4 regions of the Pseudoduganella lutea genome follow, and region 1 is predicted to be linked to each of the others. Evidence: predicted binding sites of a transcription regulator. Region 1 holds the regulator's gene; each other region holds the start of a gene.

The links. Region 1 encodes sigma-54, which starts transcription at its own class of promoters, with help from an activator protein. Its sites were predicted from a motif close to TGGCANGNAANCTGCTTT; they were not measured.
Region 2: EWM63_RS15675 (PEP-CTERM sorting domain-containing protein) is a predicted target of sigma-54. The motif match lies at 4,047-4,064, and genes of this name have one in related genera.
Region 3: glnA (type I glutamate--ammonia ligase) is a predicted target of sigma-54. The motif match lies at 6,023-6,040, and genes of this name have one in related genera.
Region 4: EWM63_RS31570 (urease accessory protein UreD) is a predicted target of sigma-54. The motif match lies at 5,155-5,172, and genes of this name have one in related genera.

The regions. Positions count from the first base shown of each region.
Region 1 is NZ_CP035913.1:2,479,693-2,487,496, forward strand. Features, by position in the region: gene EWM63_RS10485 (enoyl-CoA hydratase/isomerase family protein) at 1-1,062, opposite strand, end outside; gene hpf (ribosome hibernation-promoting factor, HPF/YfiA family) at 1,270-1,626, opposite strand; gene EWM63_RS10495 (RNA polymerase factor sigma-54) at 1,718-3,193, opposite strand; gene lptB (LPS export ABC transporter ATP-binding protein) at 3,279-4,040, opposite strand; gene lptA (lipopolysaccharide transport periplasmic protein LptA) at 4,041-4,634, opposite strand; gene lptC (LPS export ABC transporter periplasmic protein LptC) at 4,666-5,259, opposite strand; gene EWM63_RS10515 (KdsC family phosphatase) at 5,285-5,824, opposite strand; gene EWM63_RS10520 (KpsF/GutQ family sugar-phosphate isomerase) at 5,824-6,846, opposite strand; gene EWM63_RS10525 (monovalent cation:proton antiporter family protein) at 6,957-7,804, shown strand, end outside.
Region 2 is NZ_CP035913.1:3,698,627-3,706,430, reverse strand. Features, by position in the region: gene EWM63_RS15685 (aldehyde dehydrogenase) at 69-1,556, opposite strand; gene EWM63_RS15680 (catalase) at 1,716-3,254, shown strand; gene EWM63_RS15675 (PEP-CTERM sorting domain-containing protein) at 3,329-3,973, opposite strand; gene EWM63_RS15670 (high affinity choline transporter 1) at 4,257-5,720, shown strand; gene EWM63_RS15665 (aspartate aminotransferase family protein) at 5,775-7,184, opposite strand; gene EWM63_RS15660 (glutamine synthetase family protein) at 7,291-7,804, opposite strand, start outside.
Region 3 is NZ_CP035913.1:1,801,075-1,808,878, reverse strand. Features, by position in the region: gene EWM63_RS07510 (transglycosylase domain-containing protein) at 1-740, shown strand, start outside; gene EWM63_RS07505 (TAXI family TRAP transporter solute-binding subunit) at 1,052-2,419, shown strand; gene EWM63_RS07500 (TonB-dependent receptor plug domain-containing protein) at 2,548-5,049, shown strand; gene EWM63_RS07495 (rhodanese-like domain-containing protein) at 5,310-5,765, opposite strand; gene glnA (type I glutamate--ammonia ligase) at 6,102-7,517, shown strand; gene EWM63_RS07485 (DUF4124 domain-containing protein) at 7,633-7,804, shown strand, end outside.
Region 4 is NZ_CP035913.1:7,484,985-7,492,788, forward strand. Features, by position in the region: gene ureG (urease accessory protein UreG) at 1-625, opposite strand, end outside; gene EWM63_RS31545 (urease accessory protein UreF) at 643-1,323, opposite strand; gene ureE (urease accessory protein UreE) at 1,323-1,841, opposite strand; gene ureC (urease subunit alpha) at 1,857-3,569, opposite strand; gene EWM63_RS31560 (urease subunit beta) at 3,587-3,925, opposite strand; gene EWM63_RS31565 (urease subunit gamma) at 3,934-4,236, opposite strand; gene EWM63_RS31570 (urease accessory protein UreD) at 4,261-5,124, opposite strand; gene EWM63_RS31575 (hypothetical protein) at 5,261-5,491, opposite strand; gene EWM63_RS31580 (hypothetical protein) at 5,741-6,850, opposite strand; gene EWM63_RS31585 (DUF885 domain-containing protein) at 7,005-7,804, opposite strand, start outside.

The sequences.
Region 1 (7,804 bases):
GGCCCAGGCGGGCCAGGCGGGTTCGAAGAAGCGCGCCACCATGTCCTCCGTCACGCCATCGAGCGTCGGCGGGTTCCAGCGCGGCGCATGGTCCTTGTCGATCGCCAGCGCGCGCACGCCTTCGATGATCTCGCCATGCTCGAAGGTGCGGCGCACCAGGTTGCGTTCCATCCGCAGGCAATCGGCAACGCCCATCGTTGCGCCGCGCCGTATCATCTCGAACGTCACGCACATCATCAGCGGCGAGCGGCGCTCCATGGCGGCCAGCGTCTTCTGCGCGAACGGATGATCGTCGCGGCGCAGGGAGGCCACGATGTCGGGTACCGAGGGCTGGGTGAAATGGTCGTCGATCAGCGCGCGGTGCGCCTGCAGCTCGGAAGGACCGGCCTCGTCGCGCAGCGAGCGTCCGAACATGCCCACCGCCTCGCGCAGCCCCGCCCCGGCCGTGGAGCCGACCAGGTCGGCCAGTTGCGGCAGCTCGGCCGCCGGCACATAGTGATCGGCCAGCCGGCAATACATCGCGTCGGCCGCGCCGATCGTCAGCGCCGTCAGCGCCAGGTACACGCCCAGCTTGCCTGGCGCGTGGGACAGGAAATAGCTGCCGCCCACGTCGGGGAACAGGCCGATGTTCACCTCGGGCATTGCCAGCCGCGTGCGGTCGGTCACCACGCGCACGCTGCTGTGCGGCCCGCCCTGGGCGATGCCCATGCCGCCGCCCATCACCACGCCATCCATCAGGGCCACGTAGGGCTTGGGAAAGCAGTACACGAGGTAGTTCAGCGCATACTCCTCGGTAAAGAAATCCTCGATCTGCGCACTGCCGCCTTGCGGCGTCGCTGTACCGGCCGCATGGAAGAAGCGGATGTCGCCACCGGCGCACAGCGCCTTTTCGGTGGTGCTGCGGACGACGACGGCGGCAATGTCGCTGTCGTCGCGCCAGGCCAGCAACGTGCCGGTGATCGTGCGGATCATGTCGAGCGACAGCGAATTCAATGCCTTGGGTCGGTCGAGCGTGATGAAGCCGGTGCCATTGCGCACCTTGGTATGGACGTGGTCGGTCATGGTGTCTCGCATCGTTGTCGTTATTGGCCTCATTCTAGCCATGGATGCGGATCGTGTGGGTGTAAAAGGTGAACTGAAGAGGAACTGAAGGTGAACTGCCGTGAACTGCGGTGAACTGCCGGGATGCGGTGAGGTGCGGACGTAACAAAGGGCGCATTGCGCGCCCTTCTGTTGCAGCAGCCAGCCGGCTGCGACCTGCACCCGGCGTTATGCGGGTGACGCGGGAATCTCGATCTCGCTCAGGTGCTTGATGGTTTCATGATTATGATTTTGCACTTTATCCTTGTGCTTCATGACCTGCCGGTCCAGCTTGTCGATCAGCGAGTCGATGGCCGCATACAGGTCCTGCGCGACGCTTTCGACAAACACGGTCTTGCCCGACATGCGCAGGTTGATTTCCGCCTTCTGCCTTTTTTCTTTCTCGGTGAGATTATCTACACTCAGGATCACACTTACATCGATCAGCTGATCGAAATGCCGTCTAACGCGTTCCAGCTTGTTCTGCACATACTCGCGAATGGCAGGGGTTACGTCGATATGGTGTCCACTGATGGTCAGATTCATACACACACTCCTAAAGAAGATCAATCCAGGTTCGTGCGGCTTCCGCCATCAAAATGCGGCGGCGCAGAGGAACCCATACACTACAGATTGCTTACAAGGACTTGCGGAGGCTGACTGGGGGAATTTTCAATGCTTCGCGATATTTGGCAACAGTGCGTCGCGCAATCACCATGCCTTGTTCACCCAGCATGTCCGCAATCTTACTGTCGGATAAAGGGTTCTTCGGGTCTTCGGCTCCTGTGAATTGCACGATCAGCGCCCGGATCGCAGTCGAGGAAGCTTCCCCACCAGCTTCGGTTGCGACGTGGCTGCCAAAAAAATACTTCAACTCAAACATGCCATGCGGGGTGAGCATATATTTTTGAGTTGTTACCCGAGAGATAGTACTCTCGTGAAGACCCAGTGTATCAGCTATTTCACGCAACACAAGGGGTCTCATTGCCACCGCGCCATGCGAGAAAAAGTTCTTTTGCCGCTCGACGATGGCCTGGGCCACGCGCAGGATCGTGTCAAAGCGCTGGCGCATATTCTTGATCAGCCACTTGGCTTCTTGCAGCTGCGCATTCATCTGCGTTTCGCCCTTGCCCTGTTTGAGCAGGCTGGCATACAGCGCATTCACGCGCAGGCGGGGCATCACGTCATTGTTGAGCGTGACGATCCAGCCATTGCGTCCTTTCCTCACCACGACATCCGGTACGACATAGTCTGACACGTCGGCCGCGAAGGCGGCGCCCGGATGCGGATTGCACTGCCGAATCACCGCTTGCGCTTCGCGCAAGTCTTCATCGTCGCAATCGAGTGCCTTCTTCAGCTTGTTGAAGTCGCGCTGCGCAAACCACTGCAAGTGTTTTTCAACGATGCACAGCGCCATCCGCCGCGTGACCAGCGGCACGCCCGGCATGCGGCGGATCTGCAGCGCCAGGCATTCGGAAGCGTTGCGCGCACCGATGCCGGCCGGATCAAAGCTCTGCAGCAGCTTCAGCGCGGTGCGCAATTCGTCGAACTCGATCTCCAGCTCTTCCGGCATGCGCGCATGGATATCTTCCAGGCTCTCCTCGAGGTAACCGTTATCGTCGAGCGCATCGATGATCAGCTCCACCAGGGCGCGGTCGCGCGGCTCCAGCACCGTCACGCGCATCTGCTCCATCAGGTGTTCGCGCAGGCTGCGATGGCTTGCCTCGAGCTGGGGGCGGCCATCGTCGTCGTCCGGTCCCTTGCCACTGCCCGCACTGCTCCAGTCGGTATCGCCGGCACCGGGGTCGAGGCCTTCGCCTTCGCCGCCCTCGTAGGGCTCCGGTTCCGGGGCGGCCGGCGCATCCTGCGGCGGGCCGCCTTCGGGCGGCGCCTCGCCCGGCGCCTGCGTGGTGTTGATCGCCCCATCGCCCAGCAGGCGCACGGAACGGTCGAGCGGATCGTCGAGCCGCTCGAGCAGCGGATTATCGGTCAGCAGCTGTTCGAGTTCCTGGTGCAGCTCCAGCGTGGACAATTGCAGCAGCCGGATCGACTGCTGCAATTGCGGCGTCAGCGCGAGGTGCTGGGAAGTGCGCAGTTGCAAGGACTGTTTCATGGCTGTTTCATGGCTGCTGGTTCAAGACGGCTGGTTTATGCTCATTATCAGTGGAACAACGCGTGGCGCAACGCGGTCGACGCGGTTACATGCGGAAGTGCTCACCAAGATAGACACGGCGGACGGACTCGTCGGCGATGATGTCATCGGGCCGGCCGGAGGCCAGTACGCTGCCCTGATTGATGATATACGCCCGGTCGCAGATGCCCAGCGTTTCACGTACGTTATGATCCGTGATCAACACACCGATGCTGCGTTCCTTCAGGAAGCGCACGATGCGCTGGATCTCGATCACGGCGATCGGATCCACGCCGGCAAACGGTTCATCCAGCAGCACGAAGCGGGGATTGGTCGCCAGTGCGCGGGCGATCTCCACGCGGCGGCGCTCGCCACCGGACAGCGACAGCGCCGTGTTCTCGCGCAGCTTCTCGATCTGCAAATCGGCCAGCAGCGCATTCAGGCGCTTGTCGATCTCGGCCTTGCCGAGCGCCTTGCCGTCCACCTTCTGGAGCTCCAGCACGGCGCGGATATTTTCTTCCACGGTCAGCTTGCGGAACACCGATGCTTCCTGCGGCAGGTACGACAGGCCGAGGGTGGCGCGCTTGTGGATCGGCAGGCTGGAGATGTCGGTACCGTCGAGATCGATGGTGCCGGCGTCCGACGCCACCAGGCCCACGATCATGTAGAACGACGTGGTCTTGCCGGCACCGTTCGGGCCCAGCAGGCCCACCACTTCGCCGCAGGCCACCTGCAGGGACACGTCATGCACCACCTGGCGCTTGCCATAGCTCTTTTGCAATCCGCGCACGATCAGCGTGCTGCTGCAATCTTGCTGCTCGCGCGCCATCTAGTTCCCCGCTGCCGGCGCGGCCGGCGGTTGCGTGGTGGCGGGAGTCGATGCGGGAGCCGGCGCCGTGCGCTTCGGCTGGATCACCATCGTGCCGCGGCCGGCGCCCGGCTTGTCGGTGCCCGTGCTGGAATTGCGCACGCTGAAGAACTCGCGGCGGCTGTCGTACGAAATGAACTCGCCTTCCACCTCGTCGCTCGGCTTCGTGCCTTCGAGGCGGCGGATCTTGGCCTTCGAATACATCTTCACCAGTTCGGCCTTTTCGTCGTATTCGATGCGGTCCGCTTCGCCTTCCATCCACTGGTCGCCTTCACCGTCGCGCTTCTGGCGGAACGCCACCTTCTTGCCGCCGCCGGTCAGCGTGGCCAGCTGGTAGCCGTCCGGCGTGTAGGTCACCACGGCCTTGTCGGCCTTCATCCGCAGCGTGCCACGCGTGAGCGTCACGTCGCCGGTGAACGTGTAGACCTGCTTCACGTCGTCCGCATCGAGGCGGCCATAGTTGATCTCGGTGGGCTTGTACGAGTCTGCCTTTTCGGCGGCGGCAAAGCCCGCCGCGCCCAGCAGCAGCAGCGCCGACAATATGAGTCTCTTCATCTTCGATTCCTATCTGCGATTCTTGTTTGCTTCACTGCCGCGCACGGGGCGGATACACGATGGTGCCCTGGCCGAGCTGCAACTGGCGCGTGGCATTGTTGGCCTTCATGCCAACGCCGGTGGCGGTCGCGCCGCCACTCTGCATGCGCACCGGCCGGTCCGTTTCCATGCGGTCCTCGTCCGGATAGATCGTCAACAGCTCGGTGGCCAGGTGCATTTCCCGCGCGGCGGGTGACGCTGTCCTGTGGATGTTCACGTTCTTCGTCAGCGTCACGCGCGTATTGTCCTCGTCGACCCGTGCATGCTCGGCGCGGATATCCATCGGCGGCTTGTCGCCGGAAATGCTGCGCACCACGGGCTTGTCGATCTCCGACGAATCGTCGGACGGCCGGTGCGTCAGCTTGTCACCCGAGATGATGTAGCTGGGCTGCCCCGTCTCCGACATGCGCACGAACGAAAAGCGCTCCACGATGTAGTCGGGCTCGTCGACCTTGATGCCGGCTTCCATTTCCCCGCCGGCCCGGTTCATCAGCTCGAGCAGCCAGAACGAGCCCAGCGCGCCGAGCAGCGCGAGGACCATGCCGATCGACAGCCGGTAGCGGTGTGCTGTTCGCTGGTTACGCATCCTGTCTCCCTGTAGACGTCAGCGCTCAGGCCAGGAACTGGGCCATGACACGCTCGTAATTGCCCTGCGCGCGCAGCACGAATTCACAGATTTCGCGCACCGCGCCATGGCCGCCGCGGTGCTGCGTCACGTGGTGCACGCGCGCCAGTACTTCCGGCCGGGCATTCGGCACGGCCACCGCGAAACCGGCGCGCGACAGGATCGGAATGTCGACCACGTCGTCGCCGATGAAGGCCACCTGTTCCTCAGTGAGGTTCAACTGGTCCAGCAGCGCCTTGAACGGCGTGAGCTTGTCATGGCCGCCCTGGTGCACGAACTCGATCGCCAGGTCCCTGGCGCGGGCCGCCACCTGCGGCGAACGGCGCGCACTGATGATACCGGTGAGCACACCGGATTCCTGCAGCAGCTTGATGCCCAGGCCATCCTGCACGTTGAACGTCTTGAACGCTTCGCCCTCGGCACCGTAGTGCAGGCCGCCATCGGTCAGCACGCCATCGACGTCGAAGATGAACAGCTTGACCTTCGCGGCCCGTTCGAGGTTGGCCACGTCATATGTTTCACTCATCAGATCACCTTTGCACGGGTCAGGTCATGGATGTGCAGCGCGCCGACCAGCGTGCCCGCGTCGTCGACCACCAGCATCTGGTTGATGCGGTGCTCTTCCATCACGGCCACGGCATCGACGGCCAGCTTGTCGGGGCCGATGGTACGCGGATTCGCGTGCATCACGTCGCCGATGACGACCTTGCCGAAATCCTGCACCTTGTCGATCAGGCGGCGCAGATCGCCGTCCGTGAACACGCCCACCGGCCGGTATTGCGCGTCGACCACCGCCGTCATGCCCATGCCTTTTTGCGTGATCTCCATCAGCGCGTCCGGCAGACGCGTATCGGCCGTGACGGCGGGAATCGCCGCCCCGTGGCGCATCACGTCGCGCACGTGCGTCAGCAGGCGGCGGCCCAGCGCCCCGCCCGGGTGCGAGCGGGCGAAGTCCTCTTCCTTGAAACCGCGCAGGTCCAGCAGCGCCACGGCGATCGCATCGCCCAGCGCCAGTGTCACGGTCGTCGACGCCGTTGGCGCCAGGTTCATCGGGCAGGCTTCCTTTGCCACCGACACGTCCAGGTGCACGTCCGCCAGCTTCGCCAGGCTCGATTCCGGCTTGCCCGTCATCGAGATCACCATGCCGCCCATGCGCTTGACCACGGGGAGGATCGCCATCAGCTCGGTGCTTTCGCCCGAGTATGAAATGGCGATGAACGCATCGTCCGGCGTAACCATGCCCAGGTCGCCGTGCGCCGCTTCGGCCGGGTGCACGAACAGCGCCGGGGTGCCGGTGGACGCCAGCGTGGCGGCAATCTTGCGCCCGATATGGCCGGATTTGCCAATGCCGGACACGACAACGCGGCCCTTGCAGTTCAGCAGCAGCGAGACGGCTTTCCCCACGCTCTCATCCGTTGCCAGGCGGGCATGCAGCGCGATCAGCGCGTCGGCCTCGATTTGCAGGGCTTCGCGCGCCAGCTCCAGCGCGCGGCTTGCGGTCGTTGCATCAAAAGCTTTCAGCATTGTTTTTTCATGGGTTACACTCATGGCCGAAAGTATAGCCGAATTGGGAAAGCAAAAAACTTGCCAGATGTTACAAACTCCGCACGCGCGCAGCATCTCCTCCTCCCGCCCCTGGCCATTATTGGCGCTCTCCCGTGTTCTCGCCCCTTGAACTGACTCTCGTTCTGCTAGGCAGTGCCGTGCTGGGCGTGGTGGCATTCCGCATGCTCCACCTGCCGCCCATGCTCGGCTACCTAGCCGTGGGCATCCTGATCGGCCCGAACGCGCTGGGGCTTGCCGAGGAGAGTCACGCCACCCATGCGCTGGCCGAATTCGGCGTGGTCTTCCTGATGTTCTCGATCGGGCTCGAATTCTCGCTGCCGAAACTGAAATCGATGCGCGGCGACGTATTCGGCCTGGGCATGGCCCAGGTGGTGCTGACGATCGTGGCCACCATGGCCTTCGGCTGGGTGATCGCCAGCGCGCTGCCGCCGGCCATCCACATTTCCTGGCAGGCCGCGTTCGCGCTGGGCGGCGCGCTGGCCATGTCGTCCACGGCGATCGTCGTCAAGATGCTCACCGAGCGGCTGGAACTGGAATCGGAGCATGGCCGCAAGATCATCGGCATCCTGCTGTTCCAGGATATCGCCGTGGTGCCCCTGCTGATCCTGATTCCCGCGCTGGCGAAGAATCCGGACAACCTGGCGGCCACGCTGGGCTGGGCGGCGCTCAAGGCCGTGCTGGTGCTGGTGCTGCTGCTGTTCTTCGGCCAGAAGCTGATGCGCGGCTGGTTCACGGTGGTGGTCAAGCGCCGCTCGCAGGAACTGTTCATGCTGAACCTGCTGCTGGTAACGCTGGGCGCGGCGTGGATCACCGAGCGTGCCGGCCTGTCGCTGGCGCTGGGCGCCTTCCTGGCCGGCATGCTGATCTCCGAGACGGAATACAAGCACCAGGTGGAAGAAGACATCAAGCCTTTCCGCGACGTGCTCCTTGGCCTGTTCTT
Region 2 (7,804 bases), 1.2 Mb from region 1:
ACTGTTTCCAGGAAATTTCCTGGAAAACAGGCGGTCCGGCGTTCCGGTCTGTCCCCAGTTTTTTCCCCTCACACCTGGATCCAGGTCGTCTTCAGTTCCGTGTACTTGTCGAACGCGTGCAGCGACTTGTCGCGGCCGTTGCCGGATTGCTTGTAGCCGCCGAATGGCACCGTGATGTCGTCGTTGTCGTACTGGTTCACGTGCACGGTACCGGCGCGCAGCGCGCGGGATGTGCGGATGGCTTTCGACAGGTCGGCCGTCCACACGGCCGCGTGCAGGCCATACGGCGTGGCGTTGGCCTGGCGCACCGCTTCGTCGAGCGACGTGAAACTCAGCACCGACAGCACGGGCCCGAAGATTTCCTCGCGGGCGATCGACATGCCGGCATCGACGCCATCGAAGATCGTCGGCGCCACGTAGTAGCCACCGGTGTCGAGCCGCACGCGTTCGCCGCCGGCCAGCAGCCGCGCGCCCGCGGCCTTGCCTTCGCCGATGTACTTCATCACCGTGGCCAGCTGGATGTCGTCGACGATCGCGCCCATCACCGTGCCCGCATCGAGCGGATCGCCCGGCGCGAAAGCGGGCACCATGGCCAGCGCTTTCTCGATGAATCGTTCGCGGATCAATTCTTCCACGAACAGGCGTGATGGCGCATTGCAGCTCTCGCCCTGGTTGAAGAAGATCGAGCCGATCGATGCCGCCACCGCCGCATCGAGGTCGGGGCAATCGGCGCACACGATGTTGGCCGACTTGCCGCCCAGTTCCGTCCACGCCCGCTTCAGATTCGACTGCCCCGCCATCTGCACGATCTGCTTGCCCACGCGCGTGGACCCCGTGAACGCGATGCAGTCGACATCCATGTGCAGCGCCAGCGCGCTGCCCGCTTCGTTGCCGTAGCCGGGCAGCACGTTGAACACGCCGGGCGGAATGCCCGCCTCCAGCGCCAGGTCGGCCAGCCGCAGCGCGCTCAATGGCGATTTTTCCGAAGGCTTGAGTACCACGCTGTTGCCCGCCGCGAGCGCGGGGCCGATCTTCCACGACGCCATCAGCATCGGGTAATTCCACGGCACGATGGCGCCGACGACGCCCACCGCCTCGCGCGTGATCAATGCCAGGCTGTCGGCGGGCGTGGGCGCGATTTCGCCATACACCTTGTCGATCGCCTCGCCATACCAGCGGATGCAGTTCGCCGCGCCGGCCACGTCCACGGCCAGGCTGTACTTGATTGGCTTGCCCATGTCGAGCGTTTCAAGCAGCGCCAGTTCATCGCGGTGCTGCTCCATCAGGTCGGCGAATTTTATGAGGATGCGCTTGCGCTTCGCCGGCGCCAGGCTGGCCCAGCGGCCATCGTCGAACGCGGCGCGGGCATTGGCGACGGCCACCTCCACGTCTTCCGGGCCGCAGCGCGCGACGGGGCCGAGCTCCCGGCCATCGACCGGTGAGCGGTTGTCGAATTGCTGCCCCGTGCGGGACGGCACGCGCTTGCCGTCGATGACGGCGCGGCCGTCGATGGACAACGCGCGGGCGCGCTCATGCCAGCTGGCGAAATCGTTCATGGCTGTCTCCGGATGGTTTCAGCCGATTCTACCGCCGGCTTGTCGATTAGGAATCACCTATCGAAACGATAGTTACAATGAATTTCCATAATAGCAGCGCGATCGATAGCATAAGCCTTTCTTAAACACTTAACTTGATAGGTAGAGTATATGGAGTTTATGGCTTCGAAGCCGGGCCGCGCGCTGTTGTGCGCAATGGCCATCGTATCCGCGCTGACGTCGATGTCGACCGGCGCCTATGCCCAGACCCTGACCAAGGATAACGGCGCCCCTGTTGGCGACAACCAGAACAGCCAGACCGCCGGCCCCGGCGGCCCGACACTGCTGCAGGACGTGCACCTGGTGCAGAAGCTGCAGCGCTTCGACCGCGAGCGCATTCCCGAGCGCGTGGTGCATGCGACCGGCACCGGCGCGCACGGCACGTTCACCACGACCGACGACCTGTCCGACCTGACGAAGGCAAAGCTGTTCGCCAAGGGCACCGTCACGCCGGTCTTCGTGCGCTTCTCCACCGTGATCCCGAGCCGCTCCGGCGCGGAAACCACGCGCGATCCGCGCGGCTTCGCCACCAAGTTCTATACGCAGGAAGGCAACTGGGACCTGGTCGGCAACAACCTGCCGATCTTCTTCATCCGCGATGCGATCAAGTTCCCCGACATGATCCACGCGCTCAAGCCGGACCCGGTGACCAATGTGCAGGAACCGGAGCGCGTGTTCGACTTCTTCTCCCACGTGCCGGAAGCCACGGCGATGCTGACCCGCGTGTATTCGAACTGGGGCACGCCGGCCAACTATCGCCAGATGAACGGCAGCAGCGTGCACGCGCTGAAGCTGGTCAACGCCAAGGGCGAGTATGTGTACGCGAAGTTCGCGTGGAAATCGCGCCAGGGCGAACGCAACCTGCGCCCGCAGGAAATCCCGGTCATCCAGGGCAAGAGCACCAGCCACGCCACGGTGGACCTGTATGAATCGATCAATGCCGGCAAGTTCCCGACCTGGGACCTGACGGTGCAGATCCTGAAACCGCAAGAGCTCGACAAGTTCGCCTTCGACCCGCTGGACGCCACCAAGATCTGGCCGGATGTCCCCGAGCGCAAGGTGGGAACGATGGTGCTGAACAAGGTGCCGGAGAACTTCTTCGAAGCGACCGAGCAGGTTGCGATGGCACCGGGCAACCTCGTGCCGGGCATCGAAGCGTCGGAAGACCGCATGCTGCAGGGCCGCCTGTTCTCCTATGTGGACACGCAGTTCCACCGCCTGGGTGCCAATTTCCAGTCGCTGCCGATCAACAAGCCCGTGGTCCCCGTGCGCAACCACCAGCAGGATGGCGCGATGAACATCGATGGCCGCAAGGGTCACGTGAACTACCAGCCGAGCCGCATCGCGAACCTGGCCGAGGATCCGAACGCCCGTAGCAGCAACCTGCCGCTGGCCGGTACCACGCAGCAGCAGCGCATCGCCAGGACGCTGAATTTCCAGCAGGCCGGCGACTACTACCGCGCCCTGTCGGCGCAGGACAAGGATGACCTGATCGCCAACCTGTCCGGTGACCTGAAGCGCGTGAAGAACCAGGTCAGCCTGTACACGATGCTGTCGCACTTCTACCGGGCCGATGCCGACTACGGCAAGCGCCTCGTCAAGGCAGTGGGTGCCGATGGTGCAAAGGTGGCCGACCTGGCCGCCGCGCTGAAGGAGTAAGCGCAAGGCACCACATGCCGGGCCGGGCTTGCCTGGCACGGCTTGACTCGCTCGGCGCCGCCCACGTCGAGGCATCACGACGTGGGTCGCCTCTTTCCGAGCACGGCCATCGCCGCGAGCCCGGCAACCGCCAGCAATGGCAGGCTGCCGGGCTCCGGCACTTCCAGGTCGTAATGCTGCGAAAACACGATCAGCGCGGCCGTATCGCCCCGGTCGGCCGCCCACACCAGCAAGTCGCTGGCGACCCACAGCTCGGGCTGCGACAGGAAGCCGGCCATGCCGGGGCCACCGCGCACATGATGCGCAATGGTGACGCCATGGTCCTGCTGCCGCATGTCGATCCCGTTGCTGGTCATCGTCAGCGCCACCCCCGACGCGGGCGATGCCGGATCGAGCGCCGCCACGCGAAAACCCATCCGCAGGTCGATGAAGGCATGGGCGCCCGCGCCCTGCACCGTCAGTTCGCCTTCCCTCACCATGAATCGCAGTCCCGCGCCAAACGGCGACCCGTCGGGAATGGCGGTCACGTCGATATTCCCGGCATTGAAAACCCGCAACGGGTCCGACGTGGCGTAGCTGGCGCTGAAGTGGGTGAACGCGAGGCCGCCTGCGCCCAGAGTGCCGCCGGCGAGCAGCGTGGACAGCGGTAACGCCTGCGCGCTGGCCACCACGGCAAACGACAGGATCGTTGCCCTGATCAACTGCGAGAATCGTTCCATGACGGGCTCCTTGGGAAATGACTGGACGGCCAGCGGGCCGCTGGCGCAACCGCGCTGATTTCTACAGGTTGATCTCGCATAACCCATGCCACGCCCACGACGCCCCGCATGGCACTGGCATCTTGCATGGCACGTCAAGTTTCCCGACGGCCGGCCGCCGACCATGGGCCGTCCCGGCATGCAACATCCGGCGACAAATCGCCGGCAAGTTGCGCCCGGGGCCGCATCCAGCCTTTATAATCCGGAATTTTCCGCCCGCTCATTTCCGCTCCCGAAAGCTTGCATGAACAACACCCTGATCATTTTCGTCGCGCTCTATCTTCTGGGAACGCTGGGCCTCGGCATGTGGGCGGGCACGCGGGTCAAGAACACCAGCGACTTCGCCGTTGCGGGCCGGAGCCTGCCGCTGATCATGGTCATCACGACAACGTTTGCCACCTGGTTCGGCGCCGAAACCGTGATGGGGGTACCCGCGAGATTCGTGCAGGGCGGCCTGAATGCCGTGATCGAAGACCCGTTCGGCGCCGGCACCTGCCTGATCCTCGTTGGCCTGTTCTTCGCGACGAAACTGTATAAATTGAACCTGCTGACGATCGGCGACTACTACCGCCAGCGCTACGGCAAGGGCATCGAAGTGTTTTGCTCGGTGGCGATCATCCTCAGCTACCTGGGCTGGGTGGCCGCGCAGATCACCGCGCTGGGGCTGGTCTTCGCGGTGCTGACGAATGGCGCGCTGGCACCGGCCGCGGGCATGGTGATCGGCACGCTCGCCGTGCTGATCTACGTGGTGGTGGGCGGGTTCCTGGCCGTGGCGATCACCGACTTCATCCAGATGATCGTGCTGGTGGTGGGCATGACGGTCATCGCATTCTTCGCGGCCGACCTGGCGGGCGGCGCCGGCAACGTGCTGGACATGGCGCAGCGTGCCGACCTGTGGCGCCTGTGGCCCGAACCCACGTTCACCGACATCATGTTCTTCTTTGCCGCCGCCATCACGATGATGTTCGGCAGCATTCCGCAGCAGGACGTGTTCCAGCGCGTGATGTCCGCCAAGGATGCGCCCACGGCCCGCACCGGCGCCGTGATCGGCGGCGCCAGCTACATCATCTTCGGCTTCGTGCCGATGTTCATCGTGGCCGCCGCGGTCGTCGTGATGGGCGACAGCGCGATGGAACTGGCCAAGAACGATTACCAGCGCCTGCTGCCCACGTTCGTGATGACGAAGATGCCCCTCGTCATGCAGATCCTGTTCTTCGGCGCGCTGCTCTCGGCCATCAAGAGCACGTCGTCGGCCACCCTGCTGGCGCCATCGACGAGCTTTGTCGAGAACATCCTGAAGAACATGCGCCCGGGCATGACGGACCGCCAGCAACTGCTGGCGATGCGCGTGACGATCGTGATCTTCGCCGCGCTGGTGCTGGTGTATGCGATCGTGATGCAGGGCACGTCGATCTATGAACTGGTGTCGTCCGCCTACCAGGTAACGCTCGTGGGGGCGTTCATCCCCCTGGTGATGGGCCTGTACTGGCGGCGCGCCACCACGCAGGGCGCGGTGCTGTCGATCGGCGCCGGCATTCTCGTGTGGGTGCTGTTCTTCCCGCAGATCAGCGACCTGGGCGAAGCGTTCCCGGGCCAGCTGGCCGGCCTGCTGGCCGCGCTGGCCGGCATGATCGTCGGTTCGCTGGCACCGCAGGTGCTGAAGAACCGGCAGGAGCAGCCGGCGCACGTCGCGGGCGCCAAGGCATAAAACAAGAAGAGAAGCGGAAAGCAAGGCGCCCGGGACCGGGCGGCAGGCGCCTGGTCAGCCGAGCCAGCCCCGTGCCGTGACATCGGCCAGCGTCAGGTCGAGGCACAGGCGGATCTTCTGGATCATCTCGTCGACCTGGTCGCGCGTCGTCACCAGCGGCGGCGCGATGATCATCCTGTCGCCCACCGCGCGCATGATGATGCCGTTCTCGAACATGTGCGCGCGGCACACCATGCCCACGCCCAGCGCCGGGTCGAAGCGCACCTGGTAATGCACGTTGGCGGCCTTGCGCCGCACCAGCGACAGCCCGGCCACGAAGCCGAAGCTGTCGGCCGTGCCGACCAGCGGGTGGGCGGACAGGCTGGCAAAGCGCTGTTTCAGGTAGGGCCCGGTATCGTGCGCCACCTGTTCCACCACGCCCTCTTCCTCGAGGATGCGGATGTTTTCCAGCGCCGCGGCGCAGGCCACCGGGTGCCCGGAATACGTGAAGCCGTGATTGAAGTCGCCGCCCCGGACCAGCACATCGGCCACGCGCTCTCCCACCAGCACGCCGCCCAGCGGCACGTAGCCCGAGGTGACGCCTTTCGCGAACGTGATCAGGTCAGGCCGCATGCCATAGAGTTCCGATGCGAACCAGGTGCCCAGCCGGCCGAAGCCGGTGATCACTTCATCCGCGATCAGCAGCACGTCGTACTTGTCGCAGATGCGGCGGATTTCCGGCCAGTAGGTGGCCGGTGGAATGATCACGCCGCCGGCGCCCTGGATGGGCTCGCCAATGAACGCGGCCACCTTGCCCGGCCCCAGTTCCTTGATCCGCTCTTCCAGCCAGCCGGCCGCGTGGATGCCGAATTCGTCCGGCGTCATGCCCACGCCGTGGTCGGCATAGTGCGGCTGGCCGATGTGGACGATGCCGGGAATCGGCAGGCCGCCCTGCACGTGCATGCCGCTCATGCCGCCGAGCGACGCCCCGGCCATGGTGCTGCCGTGGTAGGCGTTATGGCGGCTGATGATGACCGTGCGCTCGGGCTGGCCGGCCAGGTCCCAGTAGCGGCGCACCATGCGCACGTTGGTATCGTTTGCTTCCGAACCGGAACCGGTGAAGAACACGTGGTTGAAGCCGGCGGGCGCGATCTTCGCCAGCTTCGCGGCGAGCTGCACGGCGGGAATCGTGGTGGTATTGAAGAAGCTGTTGTAGAACGGCAGCGTATCCATCTGCCGCGCCACCGCCTCGGTAATGCTGCGCCGGCCATAACCCACGTTCACGCACCACAGGCCCGACATCGCATCGAGCACCTTTCGCCCGTCCGAATCCCACAGGTAGATGCCGTCGCCGCGCACCATCACGCGCGCGCCCTGTCGCGCCAGCGCCGCGTGGTCCGTGAACGGGTGCAGGTAGTGCGCGGCATCGAGCCGCTGCAAGCCCTTGGTGTCCGGCAGTTCCGGCACGATCGGGGTGGTGGTCATGGTTGCCTCCTGGTGAAGGCGCGGTCACGCGGGCCACGCGACAGCCGGCCACCGGCCGGCAAAGGGTTCAGCTCATAGAATCAGTATAAACCGTTTATACGTGCAATTATACGTGCAATAACAGGTGCTCGCGTTCCCAGGGGCTGATGACGGTCATGAATTCCTGGTGTTCGAGGTCCTTGATGGCAGCATACACGTCGATGAAGCGCTCGCCCAGCACCCCGCGCAGCTTTTCTTCGCGGCGCAGCAGGCCCAATGCTTCCGGCAGCCCTTGCGGCAGCTCGTACTTCATTTCGTAGGCGCTGCCGTGCGTGATTTCGGTGGGTTCGAGATGTTCGGTCATGCCCAGGTAGCCGCACGCCAGCGTGACGGCCAGTGCCAGGTAGGGGTTGGCATCCGAGCCGATGATGCGGTTTTCCACGCGGCGGTCCTGGATGCCCGATTCCGGCACGCGGAAGCCCACGGTGCGGTTGTCCACGCCCCACTGGATATTGATCGGTGCCGCGGTGTGGCGCACCAGGCGGCGATACGAATTCACGTATGGCGCCACGATCGCCAGCGCGCAGGGCATGTAGCGCTGCAGGCCGCCGATGTAGTGCTTGAACAGCTGCGACGGCGAG
Region 3 (7,804 bases), 680 kb from region 1:
ACCGCAAGCACGCGCAGGACCGCCGTATCGCCGGCCTGCTGGAAATGGAAGCGTTCATCGGCATTCACACCCAGTGGAAGAAGATGGGCTATCCATTCGGCTCGCTGGTGCCCTCGTATGCGACCACGCTGGGCGCATCGGCCGACCGGCCGGCCGCGCTGGCCGAGATGATGGGCATCATCGTCAACGGCGGCGTGCGCAAACCGACCCAGCGCGTGGAATCGCTGCATTTCGCGGCCGGCACGCCCTACGACACGAAAGTGGCGCGGGCCGAGAAAGTGGCGGCGGAACGGGTGCTGTCGCCCGAAGTGGCACACGTGGTGGCCGACGAGATCCGCGGCGTGGTGTCGGACGGCACGGCCAAGCGCGCCAAGACCGCCTTCGTGGCGGCCGATGGCACTAACATCGCCGTCGGCGGCAAGACCGGCACTGGCGACCAGCGCTTCGACGTGTATGCCGGAGGCGGGCGCCTGATCGAATCGCGCTACGTGAACCGCTCCGCCACCTTCGTGTTCAATATCGGCGAACGCTTCTTCGGCAGCATGACGGCCTATGTGCGCGGCCCCGAATCGAAGAACTACGACTTCACCAGCGCGCTGCCGGTGCAACTGCTGACGGTACTGGCGCCGAGCCTGATGCCGCTGATCGAACCGAACCAGGCGGCCACCCTGCCGGCCGATTCTTCCGTGGCCGCCGCCGCCGCCGCGCTGGGCGCACCCGTGAAAGCCTGCGGCGGGTGATCCGCCTAGTGTCGAACATTTTTTCCGGACGCTTTTCCGGAAAAAGTGTGCGACACCGGTTTCCTTCTGCCGCAGCCATCGGCTGACAAAAACCGCTGGTGGAGCAGGGATTTCGTGGAGCACTGCTCCACGCCTGCGTAACGGGGAGGGCCTGCAAGCCCTCTCTCCTTCCAGACACCTTTTTCTGGATGAAGCGCCCAGAAAAAAGTGTCTGACACCAGCGCTCCACCGCCGCCGGGTCTCCCCCCTTGCAGGTTCGGCCAAAAGTTGGCATCGTGCCAGCCATGATAAAACCCGTTCTCCGCTCCACGATGACCCGCCTGAAGAAGTTCACCAGCTTCTCGCTGCGCGACCTGGTCGCTTCGGCCGGCCCCACCATCCTCGGCATTGCCGTCGTCTGCATCGTTGCCTACCTGGTCGTCGACCCCGCGCCGCCGCGCCACGTGGTGCTGGGCACGGGGCAGGAGAACAGCGCCTACGACGTGTTCGGCAAGCGGTACCAGGAACTGCTGAAGAAGGAACGCATCGCGGTGGCGCTGCAAGGCTCGCATGGTTCGCGCGACAACCTGAAGCTGCTGAAGGAAGGCAAGGTCGACATCGCGTTCATGCAGAGCGGCACGACCGACGAGGCGGCGCCGGAACGCGAAGGGCTGGTCTCACTGGGCAGCCTGTTCACGGAGCCGGTGTGGCTGTTCCTGCGCGCGAAGGAGGGCGCGCCGGCGATAACGCAGCTGACGCAGTTGCGCGGCCTGAAAATCAATATCGGCGCGCGCGGCAGCGGCACGCCACGCCTGGTGCGCCAGATCCTCGAGGTGAACGGCGTCGACCGCGCGGAGCTGCAGACCACGCAGCTCGACAACACGCCGGCCACCGTGGAGTTGCTGGAAGGGCGCATCGACGGCCTCGTGTTCGCCGCCGCGCCGGACGACCCGCTGATCCAGATGCTGTTGCAGACGCCCGGCATCGTCCTGTTCGACTTTGCCCAGGCCGAAGCCTATACGCGGCGCCTGCCGTTCCTGACCCATGTGACGCTGCCGCGCGGCATCGTCGACCTGGGCCGCGACCTGCCGGCGCGCGACTACCACCTGATCGCGCCGACGGCCACCCTGGTGGCGCGCGACGACCTGCACCCGGCGCTGGTGGAACTGTTCGTGCAGGCCGCAGCGAAGATCCATGGCGGCGCCGGCTGGTTCCAGCAGCAGGGCCAGTTCCCGTCCGCGAAATACACGGAAATCAGGGTGGCCGACGAAGCGGCCAAGTACTACAAGGATGGCGCGCCGTTCCTGCAGCGCTACATGAGCTTCTGGCTGGCGAACTTCCTCGACCGCATGTGGGTGCTGCTGCTGGCGCTGTCCGCGCTGATCCTGCCGCTGTCGAAGATCGTGCCGCCGCTGTACGTGTGGCGCGTGCGCTCGCGCATCTACCGCTGGTATGGCCAGCTGCGCACGGTGGAAGGGGCGATCGAGGAGGCGGTGGAAGTGCCGCCGGAGGAGCGTGGCGCCATCTACGCCGCGCAGCTGGAACGGCTGAACGAGATCGAGGACCGCGTCAACCACCTGTCGATCCCGCTGTCGTTCGCCGACGACCTGTATGGCCTGCGCAGCCACGTGCATTTCGTGCGTCAGCGGATCGTCGAACTGATGGGCGGCGCGGTCATCGCCGGACCCGTCGATACGTAGAACTACCCGTGTAAAAATTACGACAACATTGCGATCAAGGCACTGATTGGATTGACACCCCGTTGCACCGGCCCCGATGATGAGCTCCTTGCTGTCATTCGCTCACATCACTTGCACAAGGGATCAGGATGCACCGGAATACCTTACCAGCCAGGGCATTGCTTGCCGCCGCCATCGCTTCGCTGTTCGCCGGCCACGCGGCCGCGCAGCAAAATCCTGCGCAGCAGGCCACCTCCACCGAAGACAACCAGGCCACCGTCGTCGTCACGGGCACGCGGGTATCGAACCGCACGGTGCTCGACACCACGGCACCGGTCGACGTGATCTCGGCCGACACGATCAAGAACACCGGCGTTCCGGAGATCACGCAGGCGCTGTCCGTCGCGCTGCCATCGCTGAACTTCCCGCGCCCGGGCCTGGCGGACGGCACCGACACGATCCGCCCCGCCACCTTGCGCGGCCTGGCGCCGGACCAGACGCTGGTGCTGGTGAACTCGAAGCGTCGCCACGCATCGTCGCTGGTCAACCTGAACGGCACGATCGGCCGCGGCTCGGCCGCCGTCGACATGAACACGATCCCGACCGGCATCGTGAAGAACATCGAAGTACTGCGCGACGGCGCATCGGCGCAATACGGCTCCGATGCGATCGCCGGCGTGGTCAACATCCGGCTGCGCAACGACCGGAGCGGCGGCGAAGCCACCGTCAGCTACGGCAAGCGCATCACGGAATACGAATTCGCGGTCACGCCGCCGGTGGCCGGCGCGAACTGGGGAACGCAGACCGATCGTGAGCGGCGCGATGGCGGCGTGGCCACCGTCAGCCTGTGGAAAGGCCTGGCGCTGGGCGAGACCGGCTATCTCACGATTGCGGCCGAGTACAAGGACCAGGAGCACACGGAGCGCAGCGGCTACGACACGCGCCAGCAATACCCGCTGGTCAATGGCCAGTTCGATCCGCGCGAAGCAACGATCAACCGCTTCAACGCCTGGTACGGCGAGCCGGAAATGAAGCAGTCGACCGTTTTCGCCAATGCCGGCGGCTCGGTCAGCGAGAACCTGAAATGGTATGGGTGGGCGAGCTACCAGAAGCGCGAGGCGGAATCGGGCGGCTTCTTCCGGCGCGCCCTGCAGGACAACAACACCATCCAGATCTATCCGAACGGCTTCCTGCCGATCATCGCGCCGGATGTCGACGATTTCTCGGCCGCGGCGGGCTTCACGTGGACCCTCGATGGCTGGGACATGGATTCCTCGTTCAGCTACGGCAAGAACAAGATGGATTTCACGATCCAGAACACGCTGAACCGTTCGCTGGGCGCGGCCAGCAAGACCGAGTTCGAGGCCGGCGGCTTTTCGTATGACCAGCTGACGTACAACCTGTCCGGGGTGCGCCAGTTCGACGTGGGCCTGGCGTCGCCGCTGAACGTGGCGCTGGGCGCCGAGGCGCGCCGGGAAGGGTACAAGCTGGAGGCGGGCGAGCCGGATTCGTACCGCAACGGCGGCGTGCTGCTGGCTTCGGGCCTGCCTACCGCTTCCGGTTCGCAGGTGTTCCCGGGCTTCCGGCCGACCGACGAATCGGACAGCCACCGCACCGCGTACAGCGTGTTCGCCGACTTCGAGGCGACGGTCCTGCCGTCACTGCTGGCATCGTTCGCCGTGCGCGGCGAGCATTACTCGGACTTCGGCAGCAACTGGTCCGGCAAGCTGGCCGCTCGCTATGACTTCACCCCGGCCTTCGCGCTGCGCGGCTCGGTGCAGAACGGCTTCCGCGCACCGTCGATGCAGCAGCAATTCTTCACGTCCACGTCGACCAACTTCATCAACGGCGTGCCGTTCGACCTCACCACGTTCAAGCCGAACGACCCGGCCGCCGTGGCGCTGGGCGCGAAGCCGCTGGACGCCGAGAAGTCCACCAACTTCTCGCTGGGCGCGGTCACGAAGCTGGGCCGCGGCAGCCTGACGGTCGACGCGTTCCACATCGACATCCGCAACCGCATCGTGCTGTCGGAAAACCTCACGCAGGCGAACGTGCGCAATTACCTGGTTGCGAACGGCTTCCCCGGCGTGGCCGGCGGCCGCTTCTTCATCAACGGCGTCGACACCACGACGAAAGGCGTGGACGTGGTGCTGAACTACCCGTGGAACCTGGGCGCCGCGGGCCGCTTCGACCTGACGCTGGCCGGCAACTACACGGATACCAGCGTGGACAAGGTGCCGCAGACGGCCGAACTGGCCGCGCTGTCGCCGGCGCCGGTGCTGTTCGACCGCGTCAATGTGCTGACGTTCGAGCAGGGCACGCCGAAAACCAAGTTCACCGCCAGCGGCACGTGGAACCTGGGCCCATGGGGTGCCACCCTCCGGGCGACACGCTACGGCAAGATCCTCACGCCGGGCACGACACCGGCGCTGGACCACACGATGTCGGCAAAAACGCTGGTGGACCTGGAAGGGCGCTGGAAGATCAACGACGCGCTGTCGCTGGCACTGGGCGCGGAAAACCTGTTCGACCAGTACCCGGACGCCTATCCCGCCGCGCTGAACACCACCGGCAACGCCCCGTTCACGAACTACTCGCCATTCGGCCGCTCCGGCCGGTTCGTCTACGCGCGGCTGACATACGCGCTGTAACGACAAGAAACGTTGCTCTAAAAATGGGGACGTACCCCATTTTCTGAGCAACATTTCCTGAAAAACAGGGTACGTCCCCATTTTTTGAGTTACGGAATATGATGCAATTCGCGACGCCGGCGTATCGGTGTCTGACACCGGCTTCTTGGTGTCAGACACCGGTTTTCGCGCGATGTCGCCGATTCCTGAGCGAAAAACCGGTGTCTGACACTTTTCCGGATAAGACGCCCGGAAAAGTGTCAGACACCAGGCACGGGAGCTCAGGCGCCCAGCCAGGGCAAGCCTGCTTTGCACCACCCACCCACGGTCTTGCGATGCCCCTCGGCATCCTTGTCGCCCTCGAAGCCTTCCAGGATGTCGAAGCTGTTGGCATAGCCATGCTCGGTGGCGAGCTTGGCCGCATGACGCGAACGCACGCCCGAGCGGCACAGGAATAACAGCACGTCGTCCTTGCTGGCCACTGTGGAAAGCTGCGGCACGAATTCCGGGTTCGGCACGCCGCCCGGATAAGTGCTCCACTGCACCGCGGCATGCTGCGCATCGGCGATCGCCACGCGGCCAACCCAGTCGCGTTCCGCATTGGTGCGCACGTCGATGAGGCGTACGGCCGGGTTTTGCTGGAGGAGTTCATACGCTTCCTGGGGCGTGACCGCTCCAGCATAGGGCAGACCTTGGCCGCGCTCGCGGGCCTGCTCCAGAATGTCGTTGGTGCTCATTTGGCGTTAATTCCTTGGGATCTGTGTCTAACATCGAAGGCATTTCTGCAGGTAAAAATTGCACCTGGACATTCATGCCACATTTTGGGGCGCAGTGCGCGAAACTGGTGCAAAATACCTGGCGCGCACCAAAATTGGGCGCCCGCAGCGATGCGCAAACTTGGTGCATTTTGCCGTGCGTTTCCGTACGGATGATTTTAGTTTCCGTAGGGAGCAAGATCAATGTAACTCGCTGCATATCCATAGAAGCTTTGTGCTGGCACGCTTCATGCATTACAGTACGCGAGTTACCGCCGCACAATGTGACGGCAGCCCTTTTCACTTAGGAGATGAGTAATGGCACGTACCGCCGAAGAAGTCCTGCAATTGGTCAAAGACAACGAAGTCAAGTTCGTCGACTTCCGTTTCGCCGATACCCGTGGTAAAGAGCAGCACGTGACCGTGCCTGTGTCCCACTTCGATATCGACAAGTTCGAAAGCGGCCACGCCTTCGACGGTTCTTCCATTGCAGGCTGGAAAGGCATCGAAGCATCGGACATGATCCTGATGCCGGACCCGAGCACCGCCAATATCGATCCGTTCTTCGAAGAAACCACCCTGTTCATGCAGTGCGACGTGATCGAACCGTCGGACGGCAAGGGCTATGACCGCGACCCGCGTTCGATCGCCAAGCGCGCCGAAGCCTACCTGAAATCGTCCGGCCTGGGCGACACCGCCTACTTCGGCCCGGAACCGGAATTCTTCATCTTCGATTCCGTGAAGTGGAAGATCGACATGTCCGGCGCATCGGTCAAGATCGACTCCGACGAAGCATCGTGGTCAACCGACAAGGACATCGAAGGCGGCAACAGCGGCCACCGTCCGACCGTCAAGGGCGGCTACTTCCCGGTGCCGCCAGTGGATTCGTTCCAGGACATGCGCTCGGAAATGTGCCTGATCCTCGAATCGATGGGCATCCCGGTCGAAGTGCACCACCACGAAGTGGCCGGCGCCGGCCAGAATGAAATCGGTACCCGCTTCTCGACCCTGGTCGAACGCGCCGACTGGACGCAGAACATGAAGTACGTGATCTGGAACGTGGCGCACAGCTACGGCAAGACCGCCACCTTCATGCCGAAGCCTGTCGTGGGCGACAACGGCTCGGGCATGCACGTGCACCAGTCGATCTGGAAAGACGGCAAAAACCTGTTCGCCGGCGACGGCTATGCCGGCCTGTCCGACTTCGCGCTGTACTACATCGGCGGCATCATCAAGCACGCCAAGGCGCTGAACGCGATCACCAACCCGGGCACCAACTCGTACAAGCGCCTGGTGCCTGGCTACGAAGCACCGGTGAAGCTGGCCTACTCGGCACGCAACCGTTCCGCTTCGATCCGCATCCCGCACGTGGCGAACCCGAAAGGCCGCCGCATCGAGACGCGCTTCCCGGATCCCCTGGCCAACCCGTACCTGTGCTTCGCCGCGCTGATGATGGCCGGCCTGGACGGCGTGCAGAACAAGATCCACCCGGGCGAAGCAGCGTCGAAAGACCTGTACCACCTGCCGCCGGAAGAAGACGCGCTGATCCCGACCGTCTGCGCCTCGCTGGAAGAAGCGCTGGATCACCTGAACAAGGACCGCGAGTTCCTGACCCGCGGTGGCGTGTTCACCGATTCGATGATCGATGCCTACATCGAACTGAAGATGACGGAAGTGACCCGCATGCGCCAGACGACGCACCCGGTCGAGTTCGACATGTACTACTCGCTGTAATGGCGACGCTGCCGGGACATCGATGCCGGTAGCCAATGAGCGCGGGAGGGCTTCGAGCCATCCCCGCGTTTTTTTTCGGTTGTTGTATAGTCGGGGCATGATCGCACGCTGCTCGTTGTTACTGGTTTTGCTTACGGCCACCGCTGGCGCGTCGGCGCAGATTTACCGCTGCACGGATGCCGAAGGGCGCAAGGAATACACGGATCGCCAGGTCCGCGGCAAGGCTTGCGTACTGCTGGATTTGCCGAACGCGGCTATTCCGGCGCCGCCGCCGCGGGAGCTGCCGC
Region 4 (7,804 bases), 2.5 Mb from region 1:
GCGCCGGCGCCTGCCCCAGCAGGCCCTGCTCGCGGATGAATGCGATCACGGTTTCCACCCCGTCGCCGCTGCGCAGGTTGGTGAACACGAAGGGACGGTTGCCGCGCATGCGTTTCGCGTCCGCCGCCATCACGTCCAGGTTGGCGCCCACGTGCGGTGCCAGGTCGGTCTTGTTGATGATCAGCAGGTCCGATCGCGTGATGCCCGGGCCGCCCTTGCGCGGGATCTTCTCGCCGCCGGCCACGTCGATCACGTAGATCGTCAGGTCGGACAGTTCCGGGCTGAACGTGGCCGCCAGGTTGTCGCCGCCCGACTCGACGAGGATCAGTTCCAGGTCGGGGAAATCGGCCTGCATCCGCGCGATCGCTTCCAGGTTGATCGACGCATCCTCGCGGATCGCCGTGTGCGGGCAGCCGCCCGTTTCCACGCCCATCAGCCGCTCGGCCGGCAGCGCCTCCGCGCGCAGCAGGATCTCCATGTCTTCCCGCGTATAGATGTCGTTCGTGATGACGGCCATGTCGACCGAGTCGCGCATGCCCTTGCACAGCATTTCGCACAGCGCGGTCTTGCCCGAGCCGACCGGCCCGCCGATGCCCACGCGCAGCGGGTTGGATTGCACCACCATTTTTCTCTCCTAACTATTCAAGACCGGTAGACCCGGCTGTACTGCACCTCGTGCCGCATCGACAGCAGCGACAGGCCCGGTGTCCAGTTCGACAATTCATGTTCGGCCAGCGACCGGGCGCACAGCGCCGCCGCCTCGATTTCCGGCCGCAGCGCCAGCAGCAGCCGTTGCCCGGCCACCTGCCCCAGCGGCACCGACTTCACGCACACGAGCACCTGGTTCTCCACCCACGAGAACAGCAGGGCCAGCAGCGCTTCCTCGTGGGGGATGCCCAGGGCCGATACGGCGCACGCATAGGCGGCCACCAGCGGCACCTCGCCGCCCTCCTTCAGCATGGCCAGCGCGCCTTCGTCGGCGATGCCCAGTTCCTCGATCAGCCGGGCCAGCGAATACCCCATCTGCACCGTCTCGGCCCGGAACTCCGCCGTGTCGCGCGACGCGATTGCGCGCTCGGACAGTTCCGCCACGCGCAGGGCATCGCGCGCCGTGAACGCTTCCATCAGGCGCCAGCACAGCGGTGCTTCCCACAAGGCCACCACTTCGTGCAACTGCCGCGCGATCCACGCATGCGCGCTGGCGGCGTCCTTGACGATGCCCTGCTCCAGCGCCGCTTCCAGCCCTTGCGAATAGCTGTAGGCGCCGATCGGCAATTGCGGGCTGGCGAACTGCAGCAGGTGCAGCAGCTGGGCGGCGGCGATCATGACGCAGCCTCCTTCGGGTCGCCCGGCCGGTGGATCTTCTGGCGCAGCGGTATCGGCGCCAGCGGGCCCTGGCCATGGTCGTGGTGGTGATGGCCGCCGCCGTAGGCGCCGGACTCGGGCTCGAACGGCGCCTGCTCCTCGATGACGGTGGCGCCCAGCCCGCGCAGCATGTCCTTCAGCACCGCATCGGCGCGTATCCGCAGGAAGCCGTCGGCCACCTGCGCCTGCGTGTGCCGGTTCCCCAGGTGGAATGCGCAGCGCAGCAGGGCCAGCGCATCGGGCGCGGTCACGCGGTAGGTCGCCTCGGGCGCCGCCACCACGCGTACCACGCGGCCATCCTCGCCGGTCAGCAGGTCGCCATCGCGCAGCACGGTACCGCGCACGGTGAAGATGGCGACTTCCTCGCCGCTGTCGAGCGCGGCGCGCAGCCGGCATTTCTCACGCAGTTCGTAAGGCAGCACGAGCGACGCGTCGACGCGCTCGGCATGGTTCAGTTTCGTGTGCAGGGTCAGCATGGGATCGGCGATACATCAAAAGAGAAAATAGCGCTGCGCCATCGGCAGGATGTCCGCCGGTTCGCAGACCAGCAGCCGCCCGTCGGCGCGCACTTCATAGGTTTCGGGATCGACTTCCATCACCGGCGTGGCGCCGTTGTGGATCATGTCGCGCTTGCGGATGGTGCGGGTATTCTTTACCGGGATCAGCGTCTTGCTCAGTTGCAGCCGCTCGCCGATACCGGCATCGAACCCGGCCTGCGAGACGAAGGTGAACGATTTTTTCAGGCCGCCGCCAAAGGCGCCGAACATCATGCGGTAATGCACCGGCTGCGGCGTGGGGATCGACGCGTTCGGGTCGCCCATCTGCGCCGCCGCGATCATGCCGCCCTTCAGGATCATCGATGGTTTCACGCCGAAGAACGCCGGCTTCCACAGCACGATGTCGGCGATCTTGCCCACTTCCAGCGAGCCCACCACGTGCGACACGCCATGCGTGATGGCCGGGTTGATCGTGTACTTGGCGATGTAGCGCTTCACCCTGAAATTGTCGTTGCGCGAGGAATCCTCCGGCAGCGACCCGCGCTGCACCTTCATCTTGTGCGCCGTCTGCCATGTGCGCAGCACCACTTCGCCCACGCGGCCCATGGCCTGCGAGTCGGACGACATCATCGAGATCGCGCCGATGTCGTGCAGGATGTCCTCGGCGGCGATCGTCTCGCGCCGGATCCGCGATTCCGCGAACGCCACGTCCTCGGCGATGGCCGGGTCGAGGTGGTGGCACACCATCAGCATGTCGAGGTGTTCGTCCAGTGTATTGACCGTGAATGGCCGCGTGGGATTCGTCGACGACGGCAGCACGTTCGATTCGCCGACGGCGGCGATGATGTCCGGCGCGTGGCCGCCGCCGGCGCCCTCCGTGTGGAAGGTGTGGATCGTGCGATCCTTGAACGCGGCCAGCGTTTCTTCGAGGAAGCCGCCCTCGTTCAGCGTGTCGCTGTGCAGCGCCACCTGCACGTCCATCCGGTCGGCCACGGAAAGGCAATTGTCGATGGCGGCCGGCGTGCTGCCCCAGTCCTCGTGCAGCTTCATGCCGATGGCGCCCGCCTCCACCTGTTCTTCCAGCGGCCGCGGCAACGACACGTTGCCCTTGCCGAGAAAGCCCAGGTTCATCGGGAACGCGTCGGCCGCCTGCAGCATCGAATGGATGTGCCAGGGCCCCGGCGTGCACGTGGTGGCCGCCGTGCCGACGGCCGGACCGGTGCCGCCGCCCAGCATCGTCGTCACGCCGCTCATCAACGCCTCTTCGATCTGCTGCGGGCAGATGAAGTGGATGTGGCTGTCGATGCCGCCGGCCGTGACGATCATGCCTTCGCCGGCGATGATCTCGGTGGCGCCGCCGATCGCCATCGTCACGCCGGGCTGGATGTCCGGGTTGCCGGCCTTGCCGATGCCGGCGATGCGGCCGTTCTTCAGGCCGATGTCGGCCTTCACGATGCCCCAGTGGTCGATGATCACGGCATTCGTGATCACCGTATCCATCACGTCGGCATGCACGCGCTGCGACTGGCCCATGCCGTCGCGGATCACCTTGCCGCCGCCGAACTTCACTTCTTCGCCATAGATGGCGTAATCCTTCTCGATCTCGATGAACAGCTCCGTGTCCGCGAGGCGGATGCGGTCACCCGTGGTGGGCCCGTACATCTCCGCATATGCGCGGCGGGAAATAGTTGCACTTCGGGTTGCCATCTGATCTCCTTTTTTAGTTATGTTGGGTCCGGCTCGCCGTCCGGCTTGTCCTTCAGCTTGCCCATGACCTGGCCGGCAAAGCCGTAGACTTCGCGGTCGCCGGAAACCGCCACCAGTTCCACGGTGCGCTGCTGGCCCGGCTCGAAGCGCACCGCGGTGCCGGCGGCGATATTGAGCCGCTTGCCGTAAGCCTTCCAGCGCTCGAACGACAGCGCGTTGTTCGCCTCGAAGAAATGGAAATGGGAGCCGACCTGGATTGGCCGGTCGCCCACGTTGGACACGACGATCGTCACCGTTTCACGGCCATCGTTGATCGGCAGTTCGCCGTCCTCTAATCGGTATTCGCCCGGGATCATGTTTCACCTCACGGTATCGGGTTGTGGACGGTCACCAGCTTGCTGCCGTCCGGGAAAGTCGCTTCGACCTGGATGTCGGGGATCATCTCGGGGATGCCTTCCATTACCTGGTCGCGGGTCAGTATCTGTGTGCCCTCGGACATGAGCTGCGCGACGGTTTTGCCATCGCGCGCGCCTTCCATGATGGCTGCCGTGATCAGCGCCACCGCTTCGGGATAATTGAGTTTCAGGCCGCGTGCCAGGCGGCGTTCAGCCAGCAGGCCGGCGGTAAAAATAAGCAGCTTGTCTTTTTCGCGGGGGGTCAGGTCCATGGATCTCTTTCTTGGAATGCGGCGTCAGGTGCGCCAGCTGCGCAGGTCGGTGGCGGCGCGGCCCAGCATCGCCGGGCGAACGATGCGCCAGGCGGCCAGCATCAGCTCGCGCGCGGCTTCGCTGTCCTGCCCGAGCCAGCGCACGCACAGCACGTTCTTCATGTGGGTGACGCCGTAGCACGGGCCGTCGGCCAGCGCGCGCAGCGCGGCCACCGTGTCGGCGCCAATGGGCTTGCCGGCGGCCAGCAACATCGCCGACACCGTGTGCCCACCCAAGCCCAGCGGGCTGGCCAGTGAGGCCGGTGTCAGCGCCCCCTGCTCCCACCATAGCAGCCGGCCGCCACGGCGCACCGACGTGCGCTGGCCGACCCGGCCCTTGGTAAACGTTTCTCCGGACGCGCGGCGCCCGAGGCACAGGATTTCACAACCGAGATAGCTCGCGTCCGCCGCCAGCGTCACGTGGTGGTCGAGTTCGACGTGGGCGTCGTTGAAGAAGATGGTTTCCTGCGGCAGCCATTCCAGCGCGCCGCCCGCATCGACCGACAGGTGGATGCGCTGGCGCGACACGCGCCCGTTGGCGCGGTACCACTTGGCCGCGCCGGGCGACGTCAGAAGTGCATAGGTGTCGGCGTTCAGGCGGACGTCGACCGCCAGTTCGTCGCCCCCCACCACGCCGCCGGGCGGATGGACGATGATGGCGTGGCAGATGGACGGGTCTTCGGGATACAGCGGTTTTTGCACGCGCAGCGGGCCGCTGTGCTCGCGCCGCGTCAAGCGTGTGGTATCGCTATCGCGGGTAAACGCCAGCGTGAGCTGCGCCCGCCACGCGGCATGGTACGGCGGCGGGGCCAGGTCTTGCGCAAGCGGGCGTTCCGGACAATCGGGCATGGGCGTTCAATTAACGATAACCCTGTGCTAACAGCAAGTTGCGTGCCAGCATTTAGACGGCATTGCGCCGTGTCGATGCACCATGTCGGGGCGAGTGCACCGCCATGGTGCAATCTATCCGCGAATTCTCACATCGCTACCGCAAATCGACGGGTTCGCTCTCGTCCAGCGTGTAGCGCACGTTGCGCAAACCGTTCACGCGCAGCAGTTCGCGCACCGTCAGGCCGGCAGGATCGGCGCTCTGGCGATTCTGGCGGTGCTCGTTGCGGATGATTTCGCCGGCGATTTCAATATCGCGCAGGCGATAGGGCGTGTTGACGACCAGCGGTTGGTCGGCGTCGTTGTACCAGATCTGGTAAAGCGGCATGGCGGTAGTCCAGTAAGGTTGAGAAAGCAATGCTGTTGAGAACGTTTGCACCATTATGACGACAAATCGGCAATATTGCGCATAAAGATTCATTAACGAAGCAATGTTGCAACATGATGGTGCAGACCTTACTGTGGCGGCCACCAGACCGCATGGCAAGGCATCCCAGGTATGTGCAGACGATATGGCTGACCGTGCCCTCGGCCACGTGCACGGATCCCTGCCTGGCCGATGCGATATGGCTGCGGGTTAATCGAGCCGTGGTGCGGCCGAACAACCCGGCTGCTCCATCAGTTTCCCGGGCATGGTATGGTCATGCGGAAGCTTGAGCTGCAACTCCGCGCTCATGCCACTTTCGTCGATTCCTGCAATGGGCCGCGTGGGCGTGGCAGAAAAGCGCGTAACGTAAGCGTTGCCATATTGTGCGCGCGCGGTTGCCTCGAACCGTTCGCGCGCGGATTTGCTCAAATCGGTCGGCAAGCGACGGGCGATCTGCACGAGGACCAGGACGCTGCGACCATTTCTGATCGTGGGACTGAAGAGCAAACGGATGGGCTGGCCGTCGCTGGCCTTGAGCTGCGCGCTTGCAGAGCTCATCGCACAAATCGTCTTGACGGTTCCTGCAAATTCGCTCAACAACTTGCTGTCCATATCCCCCATGTCCGAGAACCTGATGCGCGCGCCCTTGGCATCCAGTCCGTATGCATGGCTGAGCCGTGGGTTGTAGTGAAACCTCATGTTGCCGGTCGGTTGCAGGTTTAACGCTGACGCCTGTGCAGCCGTCATGCCAAGGCAGGCGCCCGCAAGACACAATTTCCCGTCCACGTCGCTCGCGTCGGCCGATGCGGCGCGACCGCCGGCCGGCGTCGGCCCCAATGGCGGCGCGCCCGCTGCGGCCGGCGGCGCAACCGTTGACGCGGTTGCCGCCGCCGCCGCAGCGATGTCGCCGGCGATTTTGCAGAAATGTTCGCGGACCGCGGATGCCGGAGATTCGACACCAGGCGGATTGTTGTAGACCAGTGCCAAGGAAACACCGCCCGGCACATTGGCAAACGACAAACCCAGCGATCCAGTCCGTCCACTGGCAGTACGCTGGCTATTTTGCGCCACCACGGCAAGACTGGCGGCATCCTTTGCCGTTACGGACCAGCCATTCCTCTCCAATACCGCTTGCACGGCAGCATACGCGGCCGGCGCACTGCCGGTAGTCGTGGCGAAGCCGGTAAACGCGATGCCTTTGTCAGGGCCGGTACCGACGCTGAAATTCGACAGGCAATCAGCTGCAAATACAAGGCTTGCGTGACCGGAAAGGACAAGAGGCAGGGCGAGCCTGGTGACTCGGGCAAGAATAGGCGACATGGACCGGACCGATTATTAAATGGCAACTTTACCATGCGGTCGGCCATGCAAAATACACGCAATGTCACAACGCGGAGCATTCGATTGCAAATCAAAAGTCGGGCAAGGCGATACCAGGGGTTCCAGGTCGTCATTCCGGGAGCCGGCGCAACAATCAATACGGCCCCTTCCCGCCTTCGTCGATGAACCGGTCGATCCTGGCCTTCAGCACGGGCAGCGGCACCGAGCCCAGTTCCAGCACCGTGTCGTGGAACGCGCGGATGTCGAATTTCGCGCCCAGCGCAGCTTCGGCTTTTTTCCTTGCGTCGACGATCGCCATCTGCCCCAGGTAATACGACAGCGCCTGCCCCGGCCATGAGATATAGCGGTCCACTTCCGTTTCCACCTCGTGGCGCGACAGGGCCGTGTTGTCCATCAGGTAGCGCTGCGCCTGTTCGCGCGTCCACCCTTTAGAGTGGATGCCCGTGTCGACGACGAGCCGGGATGCCCGCCAGGCCTGATAGCTGAGCATGCCGAACACCTCGTACGGCGTTTCATAGATGCCCATTTCCGTGCCGAGCCGCTCGGAGTACAGTGCCCAGCCCTCGCCATAGGCGGAGATGTAGGCATTGCGGAACGCGGGCCGGCCACGCTGCTCCATTGCCACCGGCATCTGGAAGGCATGGCCGGGCGCCGATTCGTGCAGCGTCAGCGCGGGCAGGCTGTACAGCGCGCGCGACGGCAGGTCGTAGGTGTTGACGAGGTAGACGCCCGGGCCGCCGCGGCCCGACGTGTAGTACGGCGCCTGGTCCGGCGGCACCGGAATGATGGCGAAGCGGCTACGCGGCAAGCGGCCGAAATACTGCCCGGCCTTGCCGTCGAATTTCTTCGCGACCCAGGCGGCGCGCATCAGCAGTTCTTCCGGCGTCTTCGCATAGAAGCGCGGATCGGTGCGCAGGAAGCGCAGGAAGGCCG